4 regions of the Alteromonas macleodii ATCC 27126 genome follow, and region 4 is predicted to be linked to each of the others. Evidence: predicted binding sites of a transcription regulator. Region 4 holds the regulator's gene; each other region holds the start of a gene.
What was found. The regulator sigma-54, encoded in region 4, starts transcription at its own class of promoters, with help from an activator protein. The targets are predictions, from matches to a motif close to GTTGGCACGNNNNTNGNNT.
Positions count from the first base shown of each region.

Region 1: the regulator sigma-54 is predicted to act here: its motif matches at 1,850-1,868, upstream of MASE_RS15705 (EF-hand domain-containing protein).
Region 2: the regulator sigma-54 is predicted to act here: its motif matches at 2,155-2,173, upstream of xdp1 (exosortase-dependent surface protein XDP1).
Region 3: the regulator sigma-54 is predicted to act here: its motif matches at 4,528-4,546, upstream of MASE_RS11005 (exopolysaccharide biosynthesis protein).

Region 1 covers NC_018632.1:3,679,273-3,685,412, forward strand. Annotated here, with positions in the region: gene MASE_RS15700 (DNA polymerase II) at 1-1,701, shown strand, start outside; gene MASE_RS15705 (EF-hand domain-containing protein) at 2,004-2,582, shown strand; gene MASE_RS15710 (AMP-binding protein) at 2,951-4,690, shown strand; rRNA gene rrf (5S ribosomal RNA) at 5,186-5,301, opposite strand; rRNA gene MASE_RS15720 (23S ribosomal RNA) at 5,438-6,140, opposite strand, start outside.
Region 2 covers NC_018632.1:2,859,359-2,865,498, reverse strand. Annotated here, with positions in the region: gene prsT (XrtA/PEP-CTERM system TPR-repeat protein PrsT) at 1-1,135, opposite strand, end outside; gene xdp1 (exosortase-dependent surface protein XDP1) at 1,241-2,107, opposite strand; gene xdp1 (exosortase-dependent surface protein XDP1) at 2,290-3,225, opposite strand; gene pssA (CDP-diacylglycerol--serine O-phosphatidyltransferase) at 3,602-4,405, shown strand; rRNA gene MASE_RS12235 (16S ribosomal RNA) at 4,833-6,140, shown strand, end outside.
Region 3 covers NC_018632.1:2,574,740-2,580,879, forward strand. Annotated here, with positions in the region: gene MASE_RS20075 (hypothetical protein) at 1-157, opposite strand, end outside; gene MASE_RS10980 (MaoP family protein) at 557-913, shown strand; gene MASE_RS10985 (PRC-barrel domain-containing protein) at 1,106-1,855, shown strand; gene MASE_RS10990 (ArsR/SmtB family transcription factor) at 1,952-2,263, opposite strand; gene MASE_RS10995 (rhodanese-like domain-containing protein) at 2,448-2,798, shown strand; gene MASE_RS11000 (LysR family transcriptional regulator) at 2,855-3,778, shown strand; gene MASE_RS11005 (exopolysaccharide biosynthesis protein) at 3,787-4,392, opposite strand; gene MASE_RS11010 (sigma-54-dependent transcriptional regulator) at 4,938-6,140, shown strand, end outside.
Region 4 covers NC_018632.1:764,440-770,579, reverse strand. Annotated here, with positions in the region: gene lptB (LPS export ABC transporter ATP-binding protein) at 1-596, shown strand, start outside; gene MASE_RS03335 (RNA polymerase factor sigma-54) at 670-2,151, shown strand; gene hpf (ribosome hibernation promoting factor) at 2,182-2,469, shown strand; gene ptsN (PTS IIA-like nitrogen regulatory protein PtsN) at 2,483-2,926, shown strand; gene rapZ (RNase adapter RapZ) at 3,011-3,856, shown strand; gene MASE_RS03315 (HPr family phosphocarrier protein) at 3,856-4,128, shown strand; gene mgtE (magnesium transporter) at 4,303-5,661, shown strand; gene MASE_RS03305 (response regulator transcription factor) at 5,712-6,140, opposite strand, start outside.

The DNA.
Region 1 (6,140 bases), 1.7 Mb from region 4:
TTTTCTTATCTTACATCCTACGACCCAGATATCATTTTAGGCTGGAACGTTAAACAGTTCGATATGGCGGTACTTGAACGCCGCGCTAGGGCTAACTCGCTAAAGTATGCTATCGGCCGCCATGGCAGAGAGGCTTCTGTAAGACAGTGGGAAGATCAAACCCTCGTTGATGTGCCAGGACGATGCGTTATTGATGGTATCGAAGCACTAAAAACAATGACTTATCAATTCGAGTCGTTCTCGCTCGATCACGTATCTGAAGAACTGCTTGGCGAAAATAAGCTTATTCAGGCTGCAGACAAGCTTGAAGCGATAAAGCGTCTTTATCATAGCGACCCTGTTGCACTCGCTAACTATAACTTTAAAGATACGGAACTGGTCAATCGCATTCAGGATAAAACCCAATTTATCGATTTTCTGGCACTGCGCAGTATTCTCACCGGCCTAGATATGAGCCGCCCCGGAGGGTCAGTGGCCGCGTTTTTAAATGTGTACTTGCCTAAGCTTCACCGCAAGTCTTATGTCGCGGGGGTAAGACCTGAAAATGGAGGCTTGGCTAGTCCGGGTGGTTATGTCATGCGTTCCCAGCCAGGTTTATATAAAGACGTTTTAGTCCTAGATTTTAAGAGCCTGTATCCTTCCATCATTCGTACATTTAAAATCGATCCGTTGGGACTTGCAGAAGGGCTTAAGTCCCCCCACACGGCGATAGAAGGTTTTAAAGGCGCAGTATTTAGCCGCGAATCTCATTTTCTACCTTCCATCATTGAAAACCTATGGCTTCAGCGCGACGAAGCCAAAAAACAGAATGACGCACCGCGCTCTCAGGCCATCAAAATATTAATGAACTCCTTCTATGGTGTGCTTGGTAGTGGCGGTTGCCCTTTCTACGATCCTCGCCTTGCTAGCTCTATTACACTGCGGGGTCATGAGATCATGCAAACCACTGCGGGTTGGATTGAAGAACTGGGCTATACGGTTATTTACGGCGATACCGACTCAACGTTTGTTCATGTAGAAGGGAATGATGCACTAGGCTCGCCGTCAGAAACTGGACTTGAGCTCGCTAGCATTATTAATCGAAAGTGGACAGAGTTACTAAAAAGTGAGTTCGACATTGATTGCCACTTAGAAATTGAGTTTGAATCTCACTTTTCTACGTTTTTTATGCCGACGATCCGAGGCTCTTCCGAAGGCAGCAAAAAACGTTACGCAGGAATGAAGGGCGGTGAACTTGTCTTTAAAGGCTTAGAAAATGTCCGCTCTGATTGGACGGTACTAGCTAAAACCTTCCAGTACGAGCTGTACAAAAAAGTGTTTACTGGACAGCCTGTTGAAGACTACATAAATAGCACGATAGCAGCGATAAAGTCCGGTGAAATGGATCACGCTTTGGTCTATAAAAAGCGGCTGCGTAAGCCTTTGTCGTCGTATACCAAGTCGCTGCCTCCCCACGTAAAGGCAGCGCGATTAGCGGACGAGTACTATAAAGAACAGGGGTTGCCACTTCGCTATCAGTTTAATACTACCATTGCTTATGTTATTACGGTACAGGGCCCTCAAACCGCAGAAACTGCCACGGCCCCCCTTCAATATGACCACTATATTGAAAAGCAAATCCAACCCATTGCCGATAGTATCTTGCCTCTTATCGGCCTGAATTTTGAGACAATAGCGAACGATCAACTCTCGCTGTTTTAATCTCATTAATGGGGTTCTATCTATATCTGAGATCAGCTTAAGTTTGACGTATGAAGATCTTGCAAACACTGCGACAATTTAACATAGCAATAACATTGAAATCCTTGCCTTAAACTTTTATTACCTCACTAAATCAGTTAGTTATGCATTTGGCACATTCAATGAATAATGAATTACGTAAGTCATTAGCGGTGTCAGATTGAAACTTACTTCCAATCTGCACCTATGTTGAGGTCTGTGGACCTAGTGGTTAGGGCAATTGAACGCCCGAGTTCACTGTAAAAGCCAGAAGGAATTTGATTATGAAGATCACAAAACTAAGTATGATTACCAGTGCTGTTATTGCTGCAACACTATCTGCTTCAGCAGTAGCAGGCCACCACGAAGAGAAGATCTCGATGGGATTTAACGCAATGGATAAGGATGGAAACGGCTATATCGTCGGTTCAGAGTCTTCAGGCGTTATTGACAGTAAGCTTCTTGCAAAAATGGATACCGATGGTGACAGCATGATTAGCCGTGTTGAATTCAACAAGTTTGTTGATGAAAAACCATCAATGTTTAGCGACGACATCATTACTCAGGTGAAAACTGAAGGCACCAATGACGCTCTACTCTCGGAAAAGGGCAACCCTGAATTATTCTCTAAAGCAGACGGTGAAATGATATCAGAGAAGAATAAGGAGCTTCGTACTGAAATGTCAGCCACAGCCGACAATAAGTTTACTGAAATCGATGTAGACAGCGACGGTAAGCTTACAGCCGAGGAGTTAAAGGTTGCACATGTCGAAGGTGACTTTGAGATGATGGACGAAAATGGCGATTCTTACGTTACCCGTATGGAATATCGTGCCTACTTCGAAGGTATTGAGTCTGAATAGACGCTCACCTCTCGTAAAGTAAAAATTTTTAGGAAGCCTCCTTCGTCGGAGGCTTTTTTGTTTCATTAGAGTCGAGAAAATTTTCTTTAGACATCAGATACATTGTCACTTTTGGTTATTACTCTCCTTTCAGCGTGTACGACGAGTCACACAAATTCATCGTTGAATAACCCCATATACGACTAACATCTTGTCGACAAAACTCGTTTGCAACAATATTGTTAATAAAGATTGAATTATTTGTTTTATTCGTTGCATATTCAGCATTTACTGCAATTGTTGCCATTGGTTATTTGGAACCAAAAGCCGAAACAGCCAACTCAATTATTTATATATAAATCAGATGCGTACGCGCATGGAGGCAAGATATGATGGAATCAAAATTTACACCGAACTCACTACTCCCTCTTCAGAAAAGTGAGTTTACTGGCTCTGATGACGCTGAGCTGACGTCGCTCACTATCGGTCAGTATTTCAAAAATGTTGTCGACAATTATGGCGATAACCCAGCGATTATTGTAAAACATCAAGACGTTAGCTGGACCTATCAGCAGTATTGGTATGAAGTAGAACGTGTTGCTTGCGGCTTACTTGCAAACGGTGTAGAACCTGGCGACCGTGTGGGTATATGGTCTCCGAACAATATCGAATGGTCGATCGTACAGATGGCCACTGCGCGAATCGGGGCGATCATGGTATGCCTGAACCCTGCTTATCGCCCTGATGAATTAGCGTTTGCTATTAATAACGTTTCCGTAAAATACTTAGTCATGGCTCAGTCATTCAAGCAGTCAAATTACGTCGCCATGTTGAAAGAGCTTGCGCCAGAAATAGACAGCCAAGATAAGAACACACCAAGGCGTCCTCTAACGCTTTCTAAGTTGCCTTCACTTAAATATGTATACACTATTGGCGATAAGCCTGTAGAAGGGTTACAGGCTTTTTCTGCATTGCAAATAGAACCAACGGAAGCGCTTAAATCTCAGTTGGAGGCCGTTGAATCGAACCTTAGCGCGAATGATAACATCAATATTCAGTTTACCTCCGGCACCACGGGAAATCCGAAAGGCGCAACGTTAACGCACCGAAACATTCTAAATAATGGGTTATTAGTATCACAAGCAATGAGGTTCACACACAAAGACAAACTTTGTATTCCCGTACCGCTTTATCACTGCTTTGGAATGGTATTGGGCAACTTAGTTTGCTTAGCATCAGGTGCATGTGCAGTATTCCCCGGGGAGTCATTCGACCCTGAGACAACACTCCGTACAGTAGAAGAAGAAAAGTGCACGGGATTACATGGCGTACCAACCATGTTTATTGCCGAGCTCGAACTATCCAACTTCAAGAGCTTTGATCTATCAACACTAAGGACAGGTGTCATGGCAGGTAGTACCTGTCCAGAAGAGCTCATGCGAAAGGTCCATAGTGAATTTCATATGACAGAAGTCGTCATAGGTTATGGTCAGACAGAGTGTAGCCCTATCAATCATATTACTGACATTGACTCGCCATTTGAAAAGCAGGTCAAAACTGTAGGGCGCGCTATGCCCCATACAGAAGTGAAGATCATAGATCCCCAAGGCAATACGGTGCCTATTGGAGAACCGGGTGAGATTTGCGCGAGAGGCTACTGTGTAATGAAAGGTTATTGGGGTGATGAGGTTAAGACCAAAGCCACCATAGACGATGAAGGTTGGCTCCATTCTGGAGATCTTGGAGAAATGGACGAAGAAGGCTATGTCACTATTGTTGGTAGAATAAAGGACATGATTATTCGCGGCGGCGAGAATATTTATCCACGAGAAATTGAAGAAGTCTTATATCAACATGCGGATGTGTCAGACGCCGCTGTCTTTGGTATTCCTGACAACAAATATGGCGAGCAAGTATGCCTATGGATTAAGGAAAAGGAAAATCGACATATAGACGAAGATCAGATACGCGACTACCTTAAATCCAAACTAGCCTACTTTAAAGTACCCAAATACATCAGCGTAGTGAAAGAGTACCCCATGACGGTAACAGGGAAGCTTCAGAAGTTTAAAATGCGCGAATACATGATAGAAACACTGAAGAAGCAAGCCCTACAAACCGAAGCATAATCCCAGCAAATAGTGGGGTCAGAGTACATTTCGAAGATTGGGGTCAGAGTACTTTTTAAAAGATAACGCTTTAAAGTACACTGACCCTACATTCGTATTTCCAACGCTTGCACCTACAGTCTGTACCTATCTACCGTATTTTCAAACTGCCTGTTACATATCCTAGAGAGTTAAAGAGCCCGGATTATTTAGTTAGCCCACAATAATGGGGTCAGAGTACATTTCTTCGTTTTAATAAGTGTGAATGTTAAAAAAGTACTCTGACCCCTTTACTCCTGAGTGAAAGACTAAAGGTCTGTATCTGAGTTTGTGCGCCTTAAATTATTCGATAAATGAAACTTTCACAGTGACTAGAAGTAGGTAAAAAGAGCAGTCGCAGAAAAACACATTTTAATAATGGGGTCAGAGTACATTTCTCTAATAAGGCATGCTGACGAATTTCAGAGTTTCTCCCCCACAGTTTTGAAATCACGTATAGTTAAATTCGTTTGTTCGACCTGGCAGTGTCCTACTCTCACATGGGGAAGCCCCACACTACCATCGGCGCTAATACGTTTCACTTCTGAGTTCGGAATGGAGTCAGGTGGTACCGTATCGCTATGGCTGCCAGGAAAAACTGGTAACAATCTAGAAAACTGGATATCAATTCAATCAGTGAGTAACTGTCTTTTCACTCTACTTGCGGCTCATTTTTCAGAGCTTAGCTTGTCTACAACACTCAGAAGCCTAAAGCTTCTTGGGCGTTGTATGGTTAAGCCTCTCGGGCAATTAGTACAGGTTAGCTTAACGCCTTACAACGCTTCCACACCCTGCCTATCAACGTCATCGTCTATAACAACCCTTCCAGACCTTAAAGGTCAGGGATGACTCATCTTTGGGCCGGCTTCCCGCTTAGATGCTTTCAGCGGTTATCCGTTCCGAACATAGCTACCGGGCAATGCCATTGGCATGACAACCCGAACACCAGCGGTTCGTCCACTCCGGTCCTCTCGTACTAGGAGCAGCTCCCATCAATCATCCAACGCCCACACCAGATAGGGACCGAACTGTCTCACGACGTTCTAAACCCAGCTCGCGTACCACTTTAAATGGCGAACAGCCATACCCTTGGGACCGACTTCAGCCCCAGGATGTGATGAGCCGACATCGAGGTGCCAAACACCGCCGTCGATATGAACTCTTGGGCGGTATCAGCCTGTTATCCCCGGAGTACCTTTTATCCGTTGAGCGATGGCCCTTCCATACAGAACCACCGGATCACTATGACCTACTTTCGTACCTGCTCGACGTGTCTGTCTCGCAGTTAAGCTAGCTTATGCCATTGCACTAACCTCACGATGTCCGACCGTGATTAGCTAACCTTCGTGCTCCTCCGTTACTATTTGGGAGGAGACCGCCCCAGTCAAACTACCCACCAGACACTGTCCACATTCCCGATAAGGGAACAATG
Region 2 (6,140 bases), 2.1 Mb from region 4:
CTTCCATTAACGCATCCTGATGACGTTCAAGCAGGGCAAGGGCCTGCTTATCTTGTTGAGTCGCCATGTAAACTTGGCTCAACATCAATACCGCCTGTAAGTCATCAGGCTCTTGTTGCAAATAAGCGTTAAAATCTTTCGCGGCTGTTTCCATGTTGTTATTAAAGAAGTTAGTTAAACCACTTATGTAAAGCAACATGGGCTGTGAGGTAATAAGCTCAGGATCCAGTTGAGCCATGAAGTCGTTAAGTTCTTTTAGTTTTTCGTTATCGATAGCTTGCTGGTTGTCTCTGCTTTGTAACCAGCTATTAAGTAAGATGGCCAGCGGATCATTGGGTGTATCTTGGATTATCTCATCTACGAACAGTTTTGCCGTGTCGTAGTCTTTCGCTTCTAAATACAAATCAACAAGATTCCGTAATGCAATGGGATCGTCTCGATTAAAAGTCAGCGCTTTCTGTAAATGTGCGGTTGCAGCGTCTGTATCACCCTGTCGGTATGCAAGTTGCCCCTTCAATCGCCATGTTATTGCATTTTTTGGTTCTAACGACATGGCTTTATTGATAAGCGAGGTCGCTTTGGATAAATCTTCATTTTGAAGAGCAATGGAGGCTAAGCCATTTATTGCAGGTACAAAATTAGGCGTGCGTGAAACGATTGTATTGTAATCACGTAGAGCACACGACTCGTCTTGCAGTCTAATACACGCAGTTGCACGTATCATCAGCCACTCGCGCTCTGCATCACCTGACAGTTTGTTTAGATCAGAGAAGTCTACAATTTCTTGGTACCTGTTCAAAAACAACCAAGTGTTGCCGAGAGGCTCTGCCAGAAGGTTGATATCTGCACCCATTTCCAACGCTTCTACAAACTCCATTTCTGCTGCAGTTAAGTAGCCATTAATAAGCAGTATTTCGCCCATTAGGATTTTTGCAGCAAGGTTTTCAGGATCTTTTTGTAAGCTGTTTTTAAGGTGGATATAGGCTTCGTCGTATTCGTTTTGATTAAACGCGGTCAGTGCTTTTTCGTAGTCTTCTGACGTAGAAGCAAAACTGTTAAAAGCGATTAATGATGAGGCAACTGCAGAGACAATAGCGCGTTGTACAACACGCTTTTTATTATTAAAAAAATCCATATATACCTTCGAAACTTAGCCTAGCCGCTGGCTTAAAAATAGCATAAAAAAAGGTGGCCTAAGCCACCTTCTAAAGATACGTGTTTTCTATGCGTTTTTAAACAATTAAACGCGGCGCTTACGTCTATAAAGAACAAGACCTAAACCCAACCCCATCAGTGCTAGGGCGCCAGGCTCACTAACTTCTGCGGTTGGTTGAGTCATTGACACACCAATGGAAGACAGTTTTAATTGTACGCTGTTAAAGTTACTCTTAGCGTTATCGTCGAAAATGGTATTGTATGCACCTATTAACCAGTATTTTGCACTACCAGTTAGCTTCGTAAATGTTGATTCGTACAAACCGTTTGAGCCTTTTGAACCTACGCCATAGTGACCTAGTGTATTCTCAACAATAGCGCTTGTAACAGTGTTCCAAGTTGAGTTGGCTCCGCTCTCAAATGCCGCAATACTATTAAGACCCGCAACAGTAACTTCTTTACTATCATTGTCGCCGACTACCCAAGTGAAGGCTGCATTTTCAAGAGTCACTGACTCGCTAAATGACAGTAAGAACATATCAAAATCTCTGCCACCGCCGTCACCGCTATTATCAACTGCGTGACTATCACCTCCCCAAGAATAATCACTATTTTTAATTCCGTAGCCAACGTGTCTATTTGCTAAAGTACAACCATTATGACCAAGCGTACAGTTCCACCAACCTTGAATATTGCCCTGGGCAAGTTTGTCGTCGGCGTGTCCTGCAGAGTTTGACCAAGCAGTGATTCCTACATCAACTGTAACGCCGTTGATCTCGATTGAGGTATTGCTGTTTTGCGCATTGGTCGTTTGTGAGTAATTAGCGCTGCCATTAGAATTGGCGAGTGTGTATTGTGCATCATACTTTGCACTGTTGAGGCTTGAATCTGTAGCGAAAACTGATGAACTAACAGCAAGTAATAGTATTGTCAGCGATGTAGAAAACTTCATATTTTGAACTACCCAAAAAGCAAAATTAGATGATTATTTCTAATGTTATGCTTATTTCGTGCCAGTTTGTTTAAGTTTATGATTTTTAAGTTAATGTTATAATTTGAAAAGGGACGATATGAGAGAGGGTAAAAAAAACTGACAGATTTTCCAACCTGTCAGTGATCTAAAGTCTAATTTCTTCAAATGGATTTTTTGCGACGCCACATCACGAGAAGTGAACAAGCCATGAGTAAGCCAATGGTGCCAGGTTCAGAAACTTCTGTTGGCGTTGGCGTACCGGCAGACTCTGTTACAGAGAAGCCAACATTAGCAAGCTTAAAGGCATCATTACCTACATGGCCGCCAATATTTCCGAATACGGTGTTATAAGCGCCAACCAACCAATATTGAGCGGACTCAGTGAAAGTAAAGTCAGCGCGGTGATCTAAATATTCACAGTTTTCAATATCAAATGAGGCTGAAGTTAAGGCGTTAGCGACAATATCGCTCCACGTGTTAACACCTGAGGTTAGTTTCGAAGTATTACTTAGTGCTGCAACAGATACTTGGCTGTCGCTGCCACTGTAAAGCCATGAAAAACTTGCGCCCGTTAGTGTCACCGCAGAGTCGAAAGATAACAACACGAAGTCATAGTCACGTTCTACGTTAGTCATACCACTATAATAAGCGTTCGCGCTACCTTGAGAGTAATAGTTGATATTGTCAATAGCGTGGTCAGCGTCGCCACGATAGTATGCTTCATCATTGTTTGTTATGCCGTAAGCCCATTTATCTGAGATTTTTTCTAACTTGGCGCCAACGACTGTTTCGCCGGTAACTCCTTGTGTGTCAGAAAAGGCGGACATATTAATATTTAATCCGTCTATTTGAACAAAGGAATTATTCGTCTGATTGGTTTGTGTCACTTTGTTATCGACTAGATCGTAGGTGTATTCTCCCAACGGAGAGTTACATACATTGCTTTGTTCGTTGCTTTGGCTCGATGACCCACAGTGAGAATAACTTTGCTTTTTATAATAGGTAGCGAATGCTGAATTAGCACTCAGGGTAGATAGCAAAGCTGTGGAAAGTAATAGTACAGTTTGCAAAGAAAACGTTTTTTGTAGCGTTCGCATAATTGCTTTCCTATATATGAAGCGCAAAGCACTTCAAGTACACGCCGAGTGATGTGTGCGCATATTATGCGAACACAAACTTGGTAGTACCTAATTTCAACATGGACTTGTATGATATATGAACGGTGAGCTATTTAAGGTATGTAACCGTATACCTAGTTATTAGTTGTTTGTTTGATCGTGAGCATACGCGGTCCTGAATAAATAGAAGCCAAGCGCCGGCATTGTGGTAGGAGTACGTGTAATCAATGCAAAGCTAATAACGTTTTGCAACGGCGTTATGTAAAGGAACGAGGCAGCCTTTTTACTTTGCTATGCGTTCCTGCATATCTATGAAATAATTAGTGCAATTGTATATGTAGAAGTATGAGGACATATGTCTGATCAAAAACGTAAAGGGATATACTTACTTCCCAACTTATTAACAACAGCAGGGTTGTTTTCGGGTTTCTTTGCTGTGGTTTCGTCAATGAACGGCAGGTTCGAAGCCGCGGCAGTGGCTATCTTTGTTGCTATGATTTTTGATGGCTTAGATGGGCGTGTGGCAAGAATGACGAACACGCAAAGCGACTTTGGTGCTGAGTATGACTCAATGGCAGATATGGTTTCATTTGGAATGGCACCTGCACTTGTTGCTTATAATTGGGGGTTAACTGAGCTGGGCAAGTTAGGCTGGTTAGCGGCTTTTATATATGTAGCGGGTGCAGCTCTTCGTTTAGCTCGCTTCAATACGCAAGTTGGTATTGCCGATAAGCGTTTCTTCCAAGGTCTCGCAAGTCCGGCTGCTGCGGCTGTTGTCTCTGGTCTTGTATGGGTTGGAGTTGAGTATGATGCTGTTGGTACCGACTATGGTTTAATAGTTGCTGCAGTAACTGGCTTGGCAGGTTTGCTGATGGTGAGTAACTTTAAATACAATTCTTTCAAAGAAGTTAATTGGCACGGTAAGGTTCCATTTGTAGGCCTTCTTTTAGTTCTTCTGATATTCGTTGTTGTGGCAACAGAACCCGCTTTAGTATTGTTCCTTGTTTTTGCACTATATGCGTTAGCTGGACCTATCAATACGTTTCGTACCGTTGAGAAAGTAACGTTAGACGATGTAGTGGGCGACCATGAAGAAGATGCAGACTTCAATGCCGATAAAAAGAAAAGCAATGAAAGTGTAGACAATAAGCAGGAATGATTACGTAGCAATAATCAGATGTATTCGCTCAATAATAAAGAGGATATGCCTTTTTGAGCTGATAGAATAAGGATATACAAGCGTAAACGCATGCTTAATGTACTAATAGATTAAAAAGCGACCGAATGGTCGCTTTTTTTATATTTATTTAAAAAAGGGTGTTGACGATGCTACAGGAATGCGTAGAATGCGCGCCTCCTCAACAGGGAACAGCAAAACGCTAACAACTGATGAGGATGTCAAAAACCAAGTTTAAAAATAAATAAACAAAAGTTGTTGACAAAAAAAAGATGCGCTGTAAGATACGCATCCGCTTCGGGAGAGGCAGCTAGCAAAAGCTAGTAACGTTCTTTAAAAATTTAGACAAGACAATCTGTGTGGGCACTCGTTAAGAGTGTCACAACGACGATTCATATTTCGATATATTTAATTGAAGAGTTTGATCATGGCTCAGATTGAACGCTGGCGGCAGGCCTAACACATGCAAGTCGAACGGTAACATTTCTAGCTTGCTAGAAGATGACGAGTGGCGGACGGGTGAGTAATGCTTGGGAACTTGCCTTTGCGAGGGGGATAACAGTTGGAAACGACTGCTAATACCGCATAATGTCTTCGGACCAAACGGGGCTTCGGCTCCGGCGCAAAGAGAGGCCCAAGTGAGATTAGCTAGTTGGTAAGGTAACGGCTTACCAAGGCGACGATCTCTAGCTGTTCTGAGAGGAAGATCAGCCACACTGGGACTGAGACACGGCCCAGACTCCTACGGGAGGCAGCAGTGGGGAATATTGCACAATGGGGGAAACCCTGATGCAGCCATGCCGCGTGTGTGAAGAAGGCCTTCGGGTTGTAAAGCACTTTCAGTTGTGAGGAAAAGTTAGTAGTTAATACCTGCTAGCCGTGACGTTAACAACAGAAGAAGCACCGGCTAACTCCGTGCCAGCAGCCGCGGTAATACGGAGGGTGCGAGCGTTAATCGGAATTACTGGGCGTAAAGCGCACGCAGGCGGTTTGTTAAGCTAGATGTGAAAGCCCCGGGCTCAACCTGGGATGGTCATTTAGAACTGGCAGACTAGAGTCTTGGAGAGGGGAGTGGAATTCCAGGTGTAGCGGTGAAATGCGTAGATATCTGGAGGAACATCAGTGGCGAAGGCGACTCCCTGGCCAAAGACTGACGCTCATGTGCGAAAGTGTGGGTAGCGAACAGGATTAGATACCCTGGTAGTCCACACCGTAAACGCTGTCTACTAGCTGTGTGTGTCTTTAAGACGTGCGTAGCGAAGCTAACGCGCTAAGTAGACCGCCTGGGGAGTACGGCCGCAAGGTTAAAACTCAAATGAATTGACGGGGGCCCGCACAAGCGGTGGAGCATGTGGTTTAATTCGATGCAACGCGAAGAACCTTACCTACACTTGACATGCTGAGAAGTTACTAGAGATAGTTTCGTGCCTTCGGGAACTCAGACACAGGTGCTGCATGGCTGTCGTCAGCTCGTGTCGTGAGATGTTGGGTTAAGTCCCGCAACGAGCGCAACCCTTGTCCTTAGTTGCCAGCATTAAGTTGGGCACTCTAAGGAGACTGCCGGTGACAAACCGGAGGAAGGTGGGGACGACGTCAAGTCATCATGGCCCTTACGTGTAGGGCTACACACGTGCTACAATGGCATTTACAGAGGGAAGCGAGACAGTGATGTGGAGCGGACCCCTTAAAGAATGTCGTAGTCCGGATTGGAGTCTGC
Region 3 (6,140 bases), 1.8 Mb from region 4:
CTTGGTGCAGGCGACGCTGTTTGTCACGGCGTTGCAGGTCACGCTTCTGCTTTTCCTTTACAGTACTTTGACGTTTGGAATTTGGCTTTTTAGCGTGAAAATCTTCCTCTTCTACCGAGTCCCATTCATCACGCTGGTAACGATAGTCTTTACTCATTGACTTCTCTGGGTTGTTAACACACCTCAATTATTATCTTAAGCGACAAAATAGAAAACGAATTTTAATCATCGTAGCGACAAGAATTTTTGATTATTCCCATCAGTGATTTTCATAGACTTTTAACGTCCAACTCATTTACGCTCGTGTAATAGCGACGCCCGTTGCAGGGCCAATAAATAAAAACTTACATTTTACTTTAATTTCAAAAACTTAGGCATATCACGCTTGAGGTTATCCCCTCGCACTTTCTGTATACTTTTCAAACGCAATCTTAAATTTAGTGTTAGATTTTATACCGTTAAAAATTTTTTATTGATAAGAGAAAAATCTTTTGTTTTATCTTCGTTTTTAATTATCTTAAAAGTGCGCTGAACAAAACATTACGTTGGGTACAACATGAAAAGTTTAGCTATTCGACAATCTGCAAAACCTTATATTGACCGTCAGAAGTTTCCATACGGTTTTCGTAAATCAGGTGACTTCAGTATTACTGAAGCCGATCTTCTAACCCACTACGGCAAAACACTGCTAGGACTTGAAAGTGGCGAATTGTCGCCTGAAAGTGATGATGAGAGACATTTCGTCGAATTCGTTACAGGTAAAGTTGAAGCTAGCAATAACCTAGAAAAAGCCTGGGCGAAATACGTCAGATTAGCAAGGGGCAAAAAGCACTTCTACACCCTTCACAGCAGTGCGAGTAACCAGTCAGACTATGATGAAGATTACTCTGATGAAGAATTCGATGTAGCATAATGCTACAGCATTACTAAAAAGCTCGCTCCGGCGAGCTTTTTTGTTATTGAACAAATGATCTCAATCAACTTCAGACAAGAACAAAATGAAGAAACATTAAGGACTGTCTACACTTAGTAGTAATACAGAGTGATGTGCAGTGAATCATGCATTTCATTCTGAAAAACGAGCCCATGCAAAGGAGGCGCAACGATGATCATCAGTTCAAAACAGCTTACTCACTTTTCTATTCATGCCCTTGATGACAAAGTGGGCGGCATCCGCGATATCCTTTTCGACGACGAAACTTTCACTGTTCGCTACTTGGTCGCAGATACCAATACTTGGCTACCGCTTAGCCGTAAAGTGGTGATATCACCTATATCTGTCAAACAGTTAGATGAAGATAGTGAGTCTGTTCATATCAATATGACAGTTGATACATTAAAAAACAGCCCCTCTATTGACGAACATAAGCCTGTGTCACGTGAATACGAAGAAAATCTCTTCAAATATTTTGGTTACGGATACTATTGGATTGGACCAGGAGCTTGGGGGGAGTTCGCACATCCAAATGAACTGGTCGAATTACAGCGCGCTGAAGAGTCTGAAACTGAAAACCCGAAAAAGAGCACCAACCACCTAAGAGCAGTGGGCGAAGTTGGTGGATATGAAGTTGCTACAACCACTGATAACGTTGGCCACATCAGTAACTTCGTCATTGACACCGAGAGCTGGAAGATAATCATGCTAGTGGTAGATACCAACAACTGGCTTCCGGGTGGCAAACATCTCGCACTTCTACCTAGCGATATCGAAAGTATCGACTGGGCGGCGCACAGCGTAGTAGTCAATTTAAGTCACGACGAATTGGTTGATAGACCTGAAGTGGAAAGTGAAAAAATATCTGAAGAAGGCTATGTGCCTATGCTTTGCGAGCAACTGAATAAAAACGGAAATTAATAACCGAAGAATGTCACTGTTGGCGATTTTTAGTTAGGAACTTTACAATGTCCGTTGTTGAAGGCGGACATTGTAGCTTAGGATACAAAAAGAAGATTACTCGCAGAAAAATTCGTACATCAAAGCAATCAAACGCTTGACGCGCTCGTCTGCTAAGCGGTAGTAAATAGTTTGACCTTCCCTTCTTGTGGCCACCATTTTTGATTCTCGCAATAAAGCAAGATGCTGAGAAATCACTGGCTGCGAGACGCTAACAACTTCGAGAAGTTCGGTTACCGATTTTTCCTCTTTCAGCAACGAACAAAGCACCATAAGGCGTGTTTTATTCGCGAATTGCTTTAGGAAGATCTCGGCTTCCGCAGCGTGTTCCATTATATCATCTGAACCTATTACCATATCCTCGGACATAAGCACTCTCTATCTGTAAAGTATTTCGGCACCAATTTAGCCATTTACTATACTAAAGTATAAGACATTTTGCCGACCTGCCAATTTATGCGACGAATCCCTGTATTTTACATTGTTTTATTACGCTGACATCAATATATTAGATTTTACTTATTTTAACCAAGTTTAGGCAAAAAGGAAAAGTATGCTTATAGATATGAAGACTCGAATAGAAAACATAGACGATAACTTACGCACTGTATCTGCGGAGCAAGCGGCCAGTGAGTGCCGAAACAATAGCGGTATACTGATTGATGTACGGGAGAGTGCCGAAGTTGCCAATCAGCCCGTACCTTCTGCGCTTCACATACCACGCGGCGTGCTCGAAATGAAGGCACTGGAACAGTTTAAAGATGCTTCAGCGCCACTTTATATTCACTGTGCGTCGGGCATTCGAGCAAAACTAGCAGCAGAGCAACTTATAAAAATGGGCTATGAGAACGTTTCGGTTGTGACATGCCCTGTACCCACGATAAACCAAGCAAACCGAAAATGACTTCTTAACCACGTGTATGCTATAAGTATCGTTAATTAAGAGTTTTAAGGCGCTGTATGCTGAAATCTACGTTAGAACAATGGCGAATGTTCAAAGCCGTCGTCGATGCAGGCGGCTTTAATCAAGCTGCTGCTGAAGTTCACAAAAGTCAATCGAGCGTTCACCACGCGGTTCAAAAGCTTGAAAACGCCATTGGTGTGTCGTTGTTTGAGAATATTGGACGTAAAGTCCAGCTTTCGCCGAAAGGCGAACTTATGTATCGCCGTGCCTCTTTTTTGCTGAGCGAAGCACACAAGCTCGAGGCCGTTGCCAATAGCCTTCAATCTGGCACAGAAACAACTTTACGCATAGCGGTGGATATTATTTTTCCGTCTGAATTGCTTTATAACGTGCTAGCGAAAGTTTCTGCTGAGTTTCCGCTGCTTCGTATCGAGATAGAAGAAACTGTGCTCAGTGGCGCAAATTCACTTTTGAGCAATGGTAAAGTTGATTTAGGCATCTCTCCTTTCGTATTTCCAAATGGTTTTAGCGAAGACTTGTGCGAAATTGAGTTTGCAGCTGTCGCTCACGCCGACCATCCACTACACCAATTAGATAGAACGCTCACACTGGAAGACTTAAAAGCGCATCGTCAAATTGTGGTAAGGGATTCATCCGCGGAACGTAAAGCTGATGTGGGCTGGTTAGGTGCAGAGCAACGCTGGACCGTAAGCCACGTTAGAACGTCATTAGATGTTATTGCTCAGGGGTTGGGTTTTGCGTGGCTGCCTATAGCAATAATTAAAGATGAGCTTGAAGACGGTACACTCGTTCCCCTTCCCCTGGATAATAATGCAGCATTGCGTAAGGCGCTCCTTTATCTGTCTTTTGAAGACGGCGATACGTTGGGGCCAGCTGCCCGTGCTTTTATTGGTGAGCTACGATATCAAACAATGAACCTTCCATCGTCAGATTTTATGCTCGATTCGTGTACTGAGTAGTTTGACCATCAGCTTAGAGCGACTGCAAGGCGTTCAAATCCAAGTATAAAGCCAAATAGCGATAATGAAACACCAACTAACGCCACAGCACCATCGTCTGTGGCCATGCCTATTGCCATAATAAAAACAGCAAAAGCGGGAATAAGGCCCATAAAGGGAATAAGCTCCAGAGGAATCATTACAAGTCCGCAACCTGCACAACATAATGCGATGAGTGATCTGAACACAGGCTGGCGCATGAAAAAACACCGAGGAACTAAAAAGCGGTCTACGCGTACTGCATACGGTTTAACCTTTTCGACAATGTAGCGAAGCTGAACGGCGTCACAGTTTAGTTGCATCACTTTTTGCGGTAACCAAGGATGCCTACGACCGAGTAAAATTTGCAACGCGATGAGTAAAATTGTCCCACCCGCTAAAGATGGGATCCCAGGGATGGCCCCAATCGGTGTGCAAGCGATAAAAGATGGCAGCGCCAACATTGGTCCAAAGCCTCTTTTCTCCATCACATCCCAAAACTCAGCAAACTCGAACGTATCTTGTCTTGCTCGCGGCTGCATTTTCCCCAACAACTCGTACAAGGTCATTGATCTTACAGCTGTTTTTCCCCACATCTTCAATTCCTTTGATATCACCTTACCAGCGAACGTCGCATTAATCAGACGGGCTCCTCGCCTAATTAATATACATTTCTTGCACCTACTCGATTTGCCATAGTGAGATTGCAAGTAACCTTAGACAGGCAAATCGTGCGAAAAATATGCCATCGATTGCATGTGACGGTGTGTTGAAGACAGGAATACTTTTTGCAAATGCCCCTGATAAGTAGAATAAAATCACCTAATAAAACAAAGACAGATATAGACATTCTGTACTTTAGTGCGATGTGTACCGCTGATCGCAAAGAGTTGATAAATTAGAAGAACTAGCGCAACCGACTATCCCTGGCATCTAGGCAAATGTTCAAGATTTCCGGGTTGCTTGAAGCGCTTAGATATTTTCCGATGCGCTTACGCTTTATCAATTTAAACCAGCGTATAAATAAACTTTAAATATGCGCTTTAGCATTCAGTTGTTAGTAGCGTATGATAAAACTATAACATTGATTCTATTCCATATTTTTTCTGGATAGGAAACGAAAGAAGAGAGGGACATCCACGTGCTTACCGTACTTTTAGTTGATGACGACGCCGAGTTCACAGAAGTAGCTTGTACTATCATCGAATTTCTTGGCCACGAAGTACTTACCGCTGCCACACTCAAAGAAGCCCGCGACTGGTTAGAGAAAGAAACCTTTGACCATGTACTGCTTGATTTCATGCTACCCGATGGAAGCGGCGCGCACTTGTTCAATGAATTAGATGCACTTCCTAAGCGCCCTCGCGTTACTTTGATAACGGGTCACCCTTCTGTGAAAAGCGTGATAAAGGGTCTGTGTGGCCCCACGGTCGACTACCTTGTTAAGCCAATTCAACGGGAGGAAATAGAGGCCGTATTAAGTCAAAAGCCAAAAGAAAAAGCACCTGCACAAGAAAAAATAGAGAAACATTTTGACTTGCTGATTGGTGAATCACCAATTATGAAAGAGCTCTACAAGCTGATTTCTAGAGTGAGTAAAACCAGCGCTAACGTAATGCTGCTTGGTGAAAGCGGTGTAGGTAAAGAAGTGGTGGCTGCCGCAATTCATCGTGCTTCAGAAAGTGAAGGTCCCTATATTGCAACCAACTGTGGTGCATTCTCAAAAGAACTAATAGGTAGCGAACTTTTCGGTCACGAAAAAGGAGCATTTACCGGCGCTGTAGGACGTAAAGAAGGTGTTTTCGAACAAGCTGAGGGCGGCACGCTCTTTTTGGACGAAATCACAGAAATGCCCATTGATATGCAGCCCAACTTACTCCGCGTTTTAGAAAACAAGGTTGTTATTCGTGTGGGCGGAACGAAGACCATCCCGGTGAGCTGCCGCGTTGTATCTGCCACGAACCGAACAATGGAAGAGATTGCGCAAAGCAAAGTACTGCGCGAAGACATCTACTTCAGACTTGCGGTGTTCCCAATCACCATTCCTCCGCTACGTGAAAGAAAGGAAGATATTCCATTACTAGCAAAAACCTTTATTGCTGAATTCAATAAAGATAATGGCTCGCAATTTAAGTGGGAAGATAGTCAACTCGATACGTTACAAGCCTACGACTGGCCCGGTAACGTGCGTGAACTAAGACACTTTGTGCATCGCGCTGCCATTATGAGCGACCCTGAAAAGAGTGAGATTGAATTACCAAAAACCATTGAGTCACCATTTGCTCAAAAACAGAGTACGACACCGGCACTTCAAGCCGGTAGAACCATTGAAGACGTGGAAAAA
Region 4 (6,140 bases):
CCACATTCTACATGATTGTTGGTTTAGTGAATCTGGATAAAGGCAAGATTGAAATCGACGACAATGAGCTAACTCATCAGCCCATGCACGAGCGCGCACGCCGCGGAATTGGCTACCTACCGCAGGAAGCCTCTATTTTCAGAAAGCTCACAGTGCATGAAAATATCATGGCCATTTTGCAAACCCGTAAAGATTTAAATTCACAACAGCAAGAAGAAGAAGCTGATGCGCTACTTGATGAATTTAATATTAACCATATACGTAATAGTACGGGGATGAGTTTGTCAGGGGGCGAACGCCGTCGCGTTGAGATTGCCCGCGCTCTGGCAGCAAAACCGCAATTTATTTTGTTAGACGAACCATTTGCTGGTGTTGATCCAATATCAGTTAATGATATAAAGAAGATAATACAACATCTTCGCGATAGGGGTATTGGAATCCTTATCACAGACCATAACGTACGAGAGACATTGGATGTTTGTGAAAAGGCGTACATTGTGAGTCATGGCGAGCTTATTGCGCAAGGAACGGCGGAACAGGTTTTAAGTAATCAAAAAGTAAGGGATGTATACCTAGGCGAACAATTCAGGCTATAGTTAATGTAACCGAATTGCCATTTTTCAGTTTCGCTCTGGTATATTCAATTTAGAGCATTTAAATAAGACGTAGATGAAACCATCTTTACAGCTAAAATTTAGCCAACAACTTACCATGACACCACAGCTTCAGCAGGCCATTAAACTGCTGCAGCTTTCTACACTTGATCTTCAACAAGAGATCCAAGAAGCGCTCGATTCTAATCCGCTATTAGAAGTTGAAGAAGGTAACGACGAGCCGCAACTAGAAAAGAACAATATCGACAACGATGACAGCGGCTCTGAGGCCACTGCTTCTGCATCTAGTGACACACTAGAAGCCGGCGATGCACTTGAGAAAAACGATCTTCCCGATGAGCTGCCAATCGACAGCACATGGGACGAATACTACTCTGCTTCATCTTCGCCAGCTCCGGGTCCATCCAATGACGACGAGCAAATCTTCCAAGGTGAGACTACTGAAGATATTCAAGAGCACCTTCTTTGGCAAATGCGCCTTACCCACTTCTCGGATACCGATCGCGCAATCGCTACAGCAATCATCGACTCTATTGACGAGTCAGGTTATTTAACCGTTACCCTTGATGATATTTTAGAAGCGGTTAACGATGATGATATGGAAGAGCCGATTGAAATGGACGAAATAGAATGTGTGCTTAAGCGCATTCAGATGTTCGACCCTATTGGTTCTGGCTCACGCTCTCCACAAGAATGTTTGATGGTGCAATTGCGCCAGTTTTCAGAAGACACACCGTGGCTTGCTGAAGCAAAGCAACTGATTGAAGAGTACTCTGACTTACTGAGCAGCAAAGACTATCGTACGCTTATGCGTAAAAGCCGATTGAAAGAAGATCAGCTACGCGAGGCAATGCGTTTACTGCAAACCTTGAATCCTCGCCCAGGTAGTGCTTTAGTTACTAAAGAGCCTGAGTACGTTATTCCTGATGTCTCAGTAACCAAGAAAAATGGCCGTTGGGTGGTTGAGCTGAACCCCGACAGTCTGCCTAAGTTAAGCGTAAATCAACAATACGCTGCAATGAGTCGCCGTGCCAAGAATAGTAGCGATTCACAATTCATCCGCTCACACATGCAAGAGGCTAAGTGGTTCATAAAGAGCCTTGAATCTCGTAACGAAACCTTAATGAAGGTTGCAAACTGCATTGTGCAGCAGCAAATGGGCTTTTTTGAGCACGGCCCGGAAATGATGAAACCAATGGTGCTAAATGATGTCGCAGAAATGGTAGATATGCACGAATCCACTATTTCGCGAGTGACAACGCAAAAGTACATGCATACGCCACGTGGAATCTTCGAATTGAAGTATTTCTTCTCAAGCCACGTTGCAACAGAGTCTGGTGGTGAATGTTCATCTACAGCGATTCGTGCATTGATCAAGAAATTAGTGGCCGCTGAAAAGCCTAGCAAGCCGCTAAGTGATAGCAAGATTGCTTCATTGTTGGCCGAACAAGGCATTAAAGTTGCCCGGCGAACAATAGCAAAGTACCGGGAATCGTTGTCGATCCCGCCGTCGAACCAACGCAAAAGCCTTATTTAATCGGGCTTAATAATATAAGGAAGACGAAATATGCAAATCAACCTTACTGGTCATCATGTCGAAATCACCGACTCTTTGCGTAATTATGTCGATACGAAGTTCAGCAAACTTGAACGTCACTTTGATCACATTTCTAATGTGCATGTCATCCTGAACGTTGAAAAATTAAATCAAAAAGCCGAAGCGACCGTTCATTTAAGTGGCGCTGAAGTATTCGCATCCTCAGAAAATACCGACATGTATGCGGCGATTGACAGCATGGTTGATAAACTCGACCGGCAGGTAATCAAGCATAAGGAAAAACTGAAAAAACATTAGTAGTTAATTAAGCATGGATATACAAGCCATCGTAAGTCTGGACCGCACCGAGTGTGCGGTTCAGTGTAATAGTAAAAAGCGAATTCTTGAGATCATCGCTGATATCGCTGCCAAGCAAAACGAGAACATTGATCAGGCAACGATACTCAACAGTTTGATGGCTCGAGAGCGTATGGGTAGTACAGGCATTGGCAATGGTATCGCCCTGCCCCACGGACGCCTGCCGGGCCTTGAGAAAGTGATTGCCATTGTTGTAACCAGCACGCCAGCAATCGACTTTGACGCCCTTGACGAGAAACCCGTAGACATCTTTTTTGCGCTACTCGTTCCCGAGGAACAGACCGAAGGACACCTTCAAACGCTGGCCACCGTGGCTGGTAAACTAAGCGACAAAGAAACGATTAAAGCAATACGTCGCGCAACGACAAGCGACGATATTCTATCTGCATTAAGTTAAACATTAAGCGCCTATTAACCGTTTAGTAGGCGCCTAATTCAACAACGCGTATGTGATAAAACCAGAGTATTAGGGAGAAAGTAGGTGAAGCTGATAATAATCAGTGGTCGTTCGGGGTCTGGTAAGTCTGTCGCACTTCGCGCATTGGAAGATTTAGGTTATTACTGTGTTGATAATATCCCTGTAAACTTACTTCCCACCTTAACCCATACAGTTGTTGACGAGTACGATCAGGTTGCGGTAAGTATCGATGTGAGAAACTTACCTAAAAATCCTGACGATTTGGTAGAAATTCTAGACTACCTGCCTTCTTCGTGGTCGATGACCATTGTTTACATTGACGCGAGCGATGATGTACTGGTTAAGCGTTTTAGCGAAACACGTCGTCTTCACCCTCTCGCCAAGCTTAATAAATCGCTTTCAGAAGCCATTAAAGCCGAGTCAGCCCTACTTGCTCCTATTGCTGAACGCGCAGATTTATATTTAGACACAGATAAGCTTACCATTCACCAACTGGCAGAGTTAATTCGAGAGCGTATCTTGGGTAAGAAAAGCTCACGCCTTGTGCTTGTGTTTGAGTCGTTTGGCTTTAAGCACGGTATTCCTAAAGATGCGGATTACGTTTTTGATGCCCGCTTTTTACCTAACCCCCATTGGGAGCCCGACCTTAAACATCTGACCGGATTAGACGCACCAGTAGAAGTATTTTTGGGGTCGCAGCCTGTAGTGACCAAGTTCATTTGGCAAATTCAGAATTTAATAACGACATGGCTGCCTCATTTAGAGCGCAATAACAGAAGTTACGTAACCGTAGCGATTGGCTGTACTGGTGGCCAACACCGTTCGGTTTATATCGCACAGACCCTGTCGAAAACCTTCAGTGAAATACACCCTGATGTTCAAATTCGTCATAGAGAGCTGAATCAGTAATGACTATTCAAAAAACGCTAACTATCGTCAATAAGTTAGGGTTGCATGCAAGAGCGGCGACCCAACTGGTTAAACTGGCTAATCAATTCGACGCTAAAATCATCTTAAAAAAAGGCGATAAAGAAGCAGACGCAAGCAGTGTATTGGGATTAATGATGCTTGAAAGCCATCAAGGTGAACAGGTAGACGTGATTGTGGACGGCAGTGATGCTGTTGATGCACTTGCAGCTATTGAAGAGCTTATTGAGGGCAGATTTAACGAAGACGAATAGTCTTACTTGCCCAATCCATTGACCAATTAATCAACACTTAGCGCAGTTATCTTAAAATCCTGCGCAAAACCTACGCAATTATCATGACAGACTCATCATAATTGCGATATTCTACGCCCACTTAGGCTCTATGGCCTGCATTGTTCATCTTTTAGCTTGTAGGAATAACGCCTTATGGCAGAAGCGCTTGTTTCTAAATACGTACAAACTCAGTTACGCGCACTCAACGCTGCGTTGACCAACGGTCAATTCGTATCTGTACGTAAGCTTCTGCTTGAATTACCGCCTTCAGACGTCGCCCACATTCTTGAATCTAGCCCTAGCAGAACCCGTGACGAATTATGGGAGCTCATTGATGGTGACTTTCACGGCGACATTTTAGAAGAACTGTCTGACGATGTTCGAAACGGTATCATTACAAAAATGCTTCCCGCTAATGTGGTTGACGCACTTGAAGAGATGGATACCGATGACTTAGCAGAGACGCTAAGCAGCCTTCCCGAGCCAGTATTGGCCGATATTCTAGATTCGATGGATGCACAAGATCGCGTGCGCGCAGAGCAAGCGCTGTCTTACGGTGAGGAAACCGCTGGTTTCATCATGAACACCGACACCATCACATTACGTCCAGATGTGACCATTGACGTGGTTCTGCGCTATATCCGCTTAAAAGGTGAGCTACCTGAGAATACGGATACGTTTTACGTGGTAAACCGAACTGACAACCTTGTTGGTATTGTTCCGGTTACCCGTTTACTCACCGCAGATACCGACGATAAAGTGTCTGACGTTATGGACGAGGAATCTGAAGCGATTCCTGTGAATATGCCAGACGACGAAGTGGCGAGCCTGTTCGAGCGATACAATTGGCTTTCAGCACCTGTTGTAGATGAAAACCATCGCTTAGTGGGCCGAATTACCATTGATGACGTGGTTGATATTATTCGTGAGGACGCCGAGCACTCGATGATGAGTATGGCGGGTCTTGATGACGACGAAGATACCTTTGCACCCGTTATGCAAAGTACCAAACGACGCTCGGTGTGGCTGGCGGTAAACTTAGTGACGGCGCTAATGGCTGCGATGGTGAGTGATCTATTTGAAGCAACGCTCAGCCAACTGGCTGTGTTAGCTATATTAAATACCATTGTCCCCAGTATGGGCGGTGTAGCGGGTAATCAGACGCTAACGCTAGTTATTCGCGGTATGGCACTAGGCCATGTTAACGCGAGTAACTCACGATGGCTTATCAGTAAAGAAATATCCATCGGCTTTTTAAACGGTGCCATTTGGGCGGTGCTTATTGCCTCTGTCATCGCGTTATGGAAACAAGATTACATGCTGGGCGTAATTATTGCCTTTGCCATGATGGTAAACATGATTGCGGCTGCTTTAGCGGGTGCAACCTTACCTATGATCATGAAGCGTCTTAAGATAGACCCTGCCCTAGCTGGCAGTGTTATCTTAACTACGATAACCGATGTAGTGGGTATTTTTGCTTTCTTAGGTACTGCGACGCTGTTTCTAATTTAAGTTAATTTTGAACTCTCATGCCTGATAGGGCATGGTGAGCTAAAAAATACTCATGCAATAAGCGCTTTCGCTATATATCCATTGACGTTCAGCTTGTAACCCACACCCCAGACGGTTTCTACTAGCTGTCCACCATTTTCAATACTGTTGATTTTATCAAGCTTAGTGCGTAAACGATTTATATGGGTATTCACCGTGTGCTCGTAGCCTTCGTGGTTATAGCCCCACACCTCACTGAGCAATTGATTGCGAGAAAAAACTTGGTTTGGATGACGACAAAAATAATCCAGTAGCGCAAACTCCCTAGCCGTTAACGTTAGCACTTGGCCATTTAAGGTTACGCTATGAAATCGCTGGTCGATTTTAAGGGGTCCTATTTCGATGCGCTCTTCACTACCTTGAGATGGTCTTAAATGTTCTTGGCTAGGCATACTTCTGCGCATATGGGAGCGAATACGGGCAATAAACATACGTGCATC